DNA from 2 places in the Dietzia sp. JS16-p6b genome. Region 2 is predicted to be linked to the other one. Evidence: predicted binding sites of a transcription regulator. Region 2 holds the regulator's gene; the other holds the start of a gene.

Evidence for each region. The regulator LexA, encoded in region 2, represses DNA repair genes until DNA is damaged. The targets are predictions, from matches to a motif close to CGAACANNTGTTCG.
Region 1: CT688_RS12810 (HNH endonuclease signature motif containing protein) is a predicted target of LexA. The motif match lies at 1,423-1,436, and genes of this name have one in related genera.

The regions. Positions count from the first base shown of each region.
Region 1 covers NZ_CP024869.1:2,788,249-2,791,454, reverse strand. The annotation lists gene CT688_RS12810 (HNH endonuclease signature motif containing protein) at 1-1,418, opposite strand, end outside; gene CT688_RS17365 (helix-turn-helix domain-containing protein) at 1,543-2,232, opposite strand; gene CT688_RS12790 (cytosine deaminase) at 2,426-3,206, shown strand, end outside.
Region 2 covers NZ_CP024869.1:1,924,597-1,927,802, forward strand. The annotation lists gene CT688_RS08745 (hypothetical protein) at 1-116, opposite strand, end outside; gene nrdR (transcriptional regulator NrdR) at 197-655, opposite strand; gene CT688_RS08755 (hypothetical protein) at 770-1,132, opposite strand; gene lexA (transcriptional repressor LexA) at 1,361-2,029, shown strand; gene hflX (GTPase HflX) at 2,128-3,206, opposite strand, start outside.

The sequences.
Region 1 (3,206 bases), 860 kb from region 2:
GCCTCGGGTCGTCGGGGAGCGGCGTGGTCCGAGAGTGGGCCCGTGGGATACGTCGTGACACGGGTTCCGGGGTCTCGATCCGGATGGTGGGGACCGTGGATCCACACATAGGAACCGTCGGTGTCCCGGTAGTAGGCCCACACTCCGTCGGTCTTGAGCCTGTGGTGGAAACGGCAGAGGCTCCCGAGGTCGTCACAGGTCGTGTGCCCGCCGCGTTCGGGACGGTCGTGGTCGAAGGGGATGATGTGGTCGAGGTCGGACTTCTCGGCCGGTGTCTGGCAACCGGGGAACACACAGGTGCCGTCGCGTCCACGGCAGAAATGGGCCAGGGCCTCGGACGGGGCGTGGCGTCGGGCGGCGGCGGAATCGGGGTCCGCGAGTTCGGAGAGTTCGGTGACGCGGTGCCTGACGTCGCGCTGCAGTTCGTCCGCGGTGTGCCCGGTGACCGGTCCGTATCCGGCGAGGGAGATCCCGCGGTTGCCCGGGCTGCCGTCGTCGTAGGCGTGGAGGACCACCCGACGCGCCGCGGACCGGGCCTCCGGGTCGCCGGGGTGTTCCCCTCGTGGGTCGGGCAGGCAACTCCACCCACGGCTGAGCGCGAGCAGTCCGGCCGCGCGAAGTTGGCCGAGCGTTCGCGGATCGCCCGCCGGTGCGGTGCGGGCGAGCGCCTCGACACGGTCCGCGATCTCCAGTGCGTCCTCGGCGGTGAGCGTGGCCGTGATGATCGCCCGGTCGTCGCGGAGGGGCACCAGCTCCACGTCCTGACCGCGTCGTGACTGTTCGGCGCGGGCGTCAGCACCCAGCGGATCGCAGGCGGAGACTGTCCTGAGGAGCATCTTGCGCAGCGGCCCCAGCCGCGGCGGGTGTGTCCGGCGCCTGGTGGGAGCAAGCCCCTCGCTGATCCGGCGGTCAACGTCGGGCATGAGGTGATCGGCCACCAGGGCCGTCTCCTCGGCGATGGTGTGGGCGGCGAGGATCCCTATCCATCCCGTCGCCAGAAGCGCCGCGGTGCGGGGAAGCCGCTCGGTCAGCTCGACCGCGGTGGTCACCAGGCGTGATGCCCCGTGACGGGAGAGAGCCATAGAGGCGCCGATCATCGTGGCAGCCGCCTCCCACGGGTCGCGGTGTGGGTCGCCCTCGGTGGCGAAGCCGTCGGCGGCCGAACGGACACAGTCGTAGGCGTAGGCGAGGGTCCGCCCTTCGGCCGCGTAGATCGTTCGTTGGGTGAGGTAGCCACGCTGCTGGCCGGGATCCCACCGGGCGAACGCCTCGGGCACCAGGACGGGCGATGCCGGCCCTGTCGCAGTGGTGAATCCAGGAGGTGGCACCAGCGTGTCAGGAGGGTCGGCGTCGTCATGTGGCGTGGGGCGGTCACATGGCGCGGTGCCGTCGGACAGGCGAGGTGTGGGTGAGGTCATGATTCGATCGTATGTTCGAGGTACGACATGCTGTCCGGGGGCGGCGACCGGCGCGTGTGACCTGCGGTGCCCTGCAAGGCCCCTGCAGGGCACCGCAGGTCAGAAGGGTGCCGGGTCCGACACCTCAGCCTGGCCGCACCACGATCAGGCACGCCGTGCCGCCCTCGGGTACGTACCAGCGGTGGGGGAGTGTCCCGTCATACCGCGCCACGTCACCCGGCTCCAATCTGCTCAGCGACCCGCCCACCTCGAGCAGGACGGTGCCACGGGTGACGTAGATCCACTCGCGGCCGGGGTGCTCGAAGAACCGACCCGGGACGTGATTGGTCTCCACGAACTCGAGGAACTGCGTGTCGTTCGGCCCGCCCGGCAGCAGTCGGGTGTGGCCCCCTACCGTGCCCTCCGCGCGGGTGAGAATGGCGCCCTCCGACGCGCGGCGAATGTCGACCTGGGCGGCCGACGCGGCCGTCGCGCCGTCGGGACTCGTCGCGCCGTCGGGACTCGTCGCGCCGTCGGGGGTCGTCGGGGCGCCGCCGCCGGACGCTGCCCGGTCGGTCGTCGTCGGGCGGCCTGCCGCCTGGTCGCCGGAGTCGACCGCTTCCAGCAGGTGCGCCTGGGTGGTGCCCAGGGCGTGCGCGAGGCCCTCGAGGGTCGACATGCTCGGGGCGGCCTTGCCTCGCTCGATCTGGCTGAGGAAGGGTTGGGAGATGCCGGCGTGGCCCGCCACCTCCACGAGGGTCAGGCCGAGCTGCTGACGGTGATGCCGGATGCGGGAACCCAGGCGCGTCAGACCGTCTTCCCGAAGTCCCGACACCGGTGCCTCCCGTTCTCCGCGAGCGCTCTGTGAGCGGTTACAGGCCAGATCCGGCGGGGTAATCCGGTCGAAACACCCGCCCGTGACACTGATCTGTATTGACGAGGTCAATATCCCGCGTCCTGAGCGAAAGCGCAAGGACACCATACCGACCCGGTCGGGGACGGTCCGGCAGAGCAGGAGAACCCAGTCAGTGGACACACTCACACGCCAGCGTGGTGACGTAGCAGCGGGCCGCGACGCCTCCCCGGCGAGGCCGCACGACGGGAGGGCTCGCACCGCAGGCCCGAGGCGGGTTGACCGCATCACCGGGGTCGGATTGCCCGACGGCCGGGTCGTCGATCTGGACATCGAGGGTGGTGTGGTCGTCGCCGTCACGGAGGTGGACGGGGCCGACGATGACGAGGGGGCGGGCGGGGCCGGCCCCGAGGCTCACCGCCCGGCAGTGATCGACGGTCATGGTTACCTCGCCCTGACGGCGCCGGCGGAACCCCACGCGCACCTGGACAAGGCCCTGAGCTGGGGTGCGACCAGGCCGCCGGGGTGCGACCTCGGCGCGGCGATCGACGCGTGGAGGGCCTTCTCCGCCACGGTCGACGAGGACGAGATCCATGATCGGGCGCTGGAGGCGGCCCGTCGCCTGGTCGCCAGCGGCACCACGGCGGTACGCACCCACGTCGACCTCCACGACGACGGTGATCCCCTTCGCGGGATCCGGGCCCTGGTCCGGGTGCGTGACGAACTCGCGGACGAGTTGGACCTGCAGATCGTCGCGATGGCGGGCGACGACGATCCCGCCGACTGCGTCCGCGCGGCCATGGAGGCCGGGGCCGACCTCATCGGCGGCGCCCCCCACATCGCCCCGGACAGTGTCGCCGAGACGCACAGACTGATCGATCTGGCCGAGAAGCTGGGGGTCGGCGTGGACCTGCACGTCGACGAGTTCCTCGACGGCGACCACGCGATGCTCACCC
Region 2 (3,206 bases):
CCGAGGACACCGGCCGAGAACGCCCACGGGAATACCGGGTGGTGAGGCCCGATGACCAGCCAGGCGCTCACGACGAACGGCACCAACAGTGACGCGCTCGCAACCACCCGGAGCATGGTCTGAGAGTAGATCACTGCCGCGGAACGGGGCTCAGCGCGGCGGGCCCGCGCTCGTCGCTACGACGAAGAACCCTCGCTCACCGGTGAGCGGCGTGGCGCTCTCTGAGTGCGATGATCTCGCGCTCGAAGTCTGCTGCGGAACTGAACTGCTTGTACACGGAGGCGAAGCGCAGATAGGCGACCTCGTCGAGATCCTGGAGAGGTCCCAGGATGGCCAGTCCGATCTCATGAGCGGGAACCTCGGACGCCCCGCCGGCCCTGACCGCATCCTCGACCTGCTGAGCGAGCCGCCGGAGCGCGTCCTCGTCGACCGACCTCCCCTGGCAGGCGCGGCGCACGCCGCGGACCACTTTGTCCCGACTGAAACGTTCCGTCACGCCGTTGCGTTTGAGGACGGTCAACAGCGGTGTCTCAAGGGTGGTGAACCGGTGTCCGCATTCGGGGCACTCGCGTCGACGCCGTATCGCCTGCCCCTCGTCGACCGACCGCGAATCGATCACCCGAGAGTCCTCGTGGTGACATATGGGGCAGTACATTCCAGCTTCGCCATTCGTCGACCTGGTTCGAACCGGTCCACCGGCCGGAGCCGACAGCGGTGCGAGGGCGACGGGCCGCCGTCCCGGGACCATTCTAGAAGGCGATGCCGTGGGTCACGCGTAGGCGGGCCCGCCCACGAGGGCCAACGCCAACAGCATCAGGATTCCGAAGACGATGCCGCCGACCACCAGCGCCCAGGTCGGCACGTCGTCCACCACCGGTGCAGCCGGTCTCGCCTCCACCCCGCACGCCCTGACCTGACCCGTGGACGCCGTCCGCACGCTCACCCGGCGACCGGGTGCCACCGACCGCGTGGGCACCTTCCGGCCACGGTCGAGGGTGCGGGTGACGGACGGGACCTCGGCAGGGACGCGCGTCCCCTCCCTGGGTGAATCGAACCGGTCGTGCGCGGTCGCACACACCTCCGTCCACGGGATGGACGGACGCGATCGTTGCTGCATTTCCAGGACGGTCATGACCACTCCCCACTCGATACTCCGTGCGAACCGGATTCGCACACTCGTGTGACTACTTGTGCACATCTGTTCGAACCCGAACGTGCCTAGAGTTGTATCACGCGGGTCCGACAGAGTCGACACCTGCGCGCGAATTCTTCGAACACCTGTGTGGCGCCCCCGCCCGGTCCGACGTAGGGTGTACACAGAAAGAGACGTCGAACACCCATTCGCTGAAGGGACCGCCGCATGCCCAAACCAGACTTCGAGGCCCTGACGACACGCCAGAAGAGCGTGCTGTTGCACATCCACGACACCGTCAAGGAGAGGGGTTATCCGCCGAGCATCCGGGAGATCGGTGATGCGGTCGGCCTACAGTCCACCTCCTCCGTGGCCCATCAGCTGCGGACCCTGGAGAAGAAGGGCTTCCTGACCCGCGACCCCCACAAGCCGCGGGCGGTCGACGTCCACGGCGTCCCCGGTCAGCGATCGCGGGGGCGACGTGCACCCGCGCAGGAGGACGTACGGCCCGGCGGAGCCGTCGAACCGGTCTACGTCCCGGTCCTGGGGCGGATCGCGGCCGGCGGTCCGATCCTCGCCGAGCAGGCTGTGGAGGAGGTATTCCCCCTGCCCTCCGACCTGGTGGGATCAGGAGACCTGTTCATGCTCAGGGTTGTTGGCGAATCGATGATCGACGCCGCGATCTGTGACGGCGACTATGTGGTGGTCCGTCGGCAGAATGTCGCCGACAACGGCGAGATCGTGGCGGCGATGATCGACGGCGAGGCCACGGTCAAGACGTTCCGCAGGGATTCGACCGGGGTCTGGCTCCTGCCCCACAACCCCTCGTTCCGTCCCATCCCCGGAGAGCACGCGACGATCCTCGGGAAGGTCGTGACCGTCTTCCGCAAGCTCTGAGCCTGTGCCGATGGTGCGTCGCCTGACCTCACCCGGCCGAGGCGGGAACCACGATCGCGACGTGCGTCAGGGCAGATCGGACCCTCACGGCGCTCTGGTCAGGCGACCCCGTCACGCCGGTCGGGGACGCGATACTCGTCGAGTTCTCCCGCCACTGAGGCGGGGAGTCGAACCTCTATCCGGGTTCCGTCCTTCGTGTGATCCTCGGCGACCACAGCGCCCTCCGCGTGGACACGGGAGACCACGTCTCCCCTCGTGAAGGGGATCTCGAGCGTGACCCGCGTGTCCCCCGAGGCGACCACCCCCATGATCCTCTCGAGGAGTTCGTCGACACCCTGACCCGTCGCCGCCGACACGAACACCGCGTCCGGTAGCGCGTGGTGCAGCTCCGTCAGCACGACGGGGTCGGCCACATCGATCTTGTTGATCACCACGAGTTCGCGGGGCCTCTCGGCGTGCTGCTCCTCCACGACGTCGTTGATGACTGTCCGGACGGCGTCGATCTGGCGCAACGGGAACGTGTCAGATCCGTCCACCACGTGCAGGAGGAGCTCGGAATCGACGACCTCTTCCAACGTCGACCGGAACGCCTCGACGAGCTGCGTCGGGAGGTGCCGGACGAATCCGACGGTGTCGGTGAAGACCACCACTCGCCCATCGGGGAGCTCGGCGCGCCGGGTCGTCGGGTCCAGGGTCGCGAACAGTGCGTTCTGGACCAGCACTCCCGCGCCCGTCAGTCGGTTGAGCAGACTCGACTTGCCGGCGTTGGTGTACCCGGCGATGGCGATCGACGGCACCGGGGTCGCGCGCCGTCGATGACGCTTGGTGTCGCGCGCCTGCTTCATGCCCTTGATCTCCCGGCGGAGTCTGGCGGTGCGCTCCCTGATCCGACGGCGGTCGGTCTCGATCTTCGTCTCACCGGGGCCACGGAGCCCGACGCCACCGTTGCTCCCCGCCCTGCCGCCGGCCTGCCGGGAGAGCGCCTCGCCCCAGCCGCGCAGCCGCGGGAGCATGTACTCCATCTGCGCAAGCGAGACCTGGGCCTTGCCCTCACGACTGGTGGCGTGCTGGGCGAAGATGTCGAGGATCAAGGCGGTGCGGTCGATCACCTTGACGTTGACCACCTTCTCGAGGGCGATGAGCTGGCCGGGTGTCAGTTCACCGTCGCAGATCACCG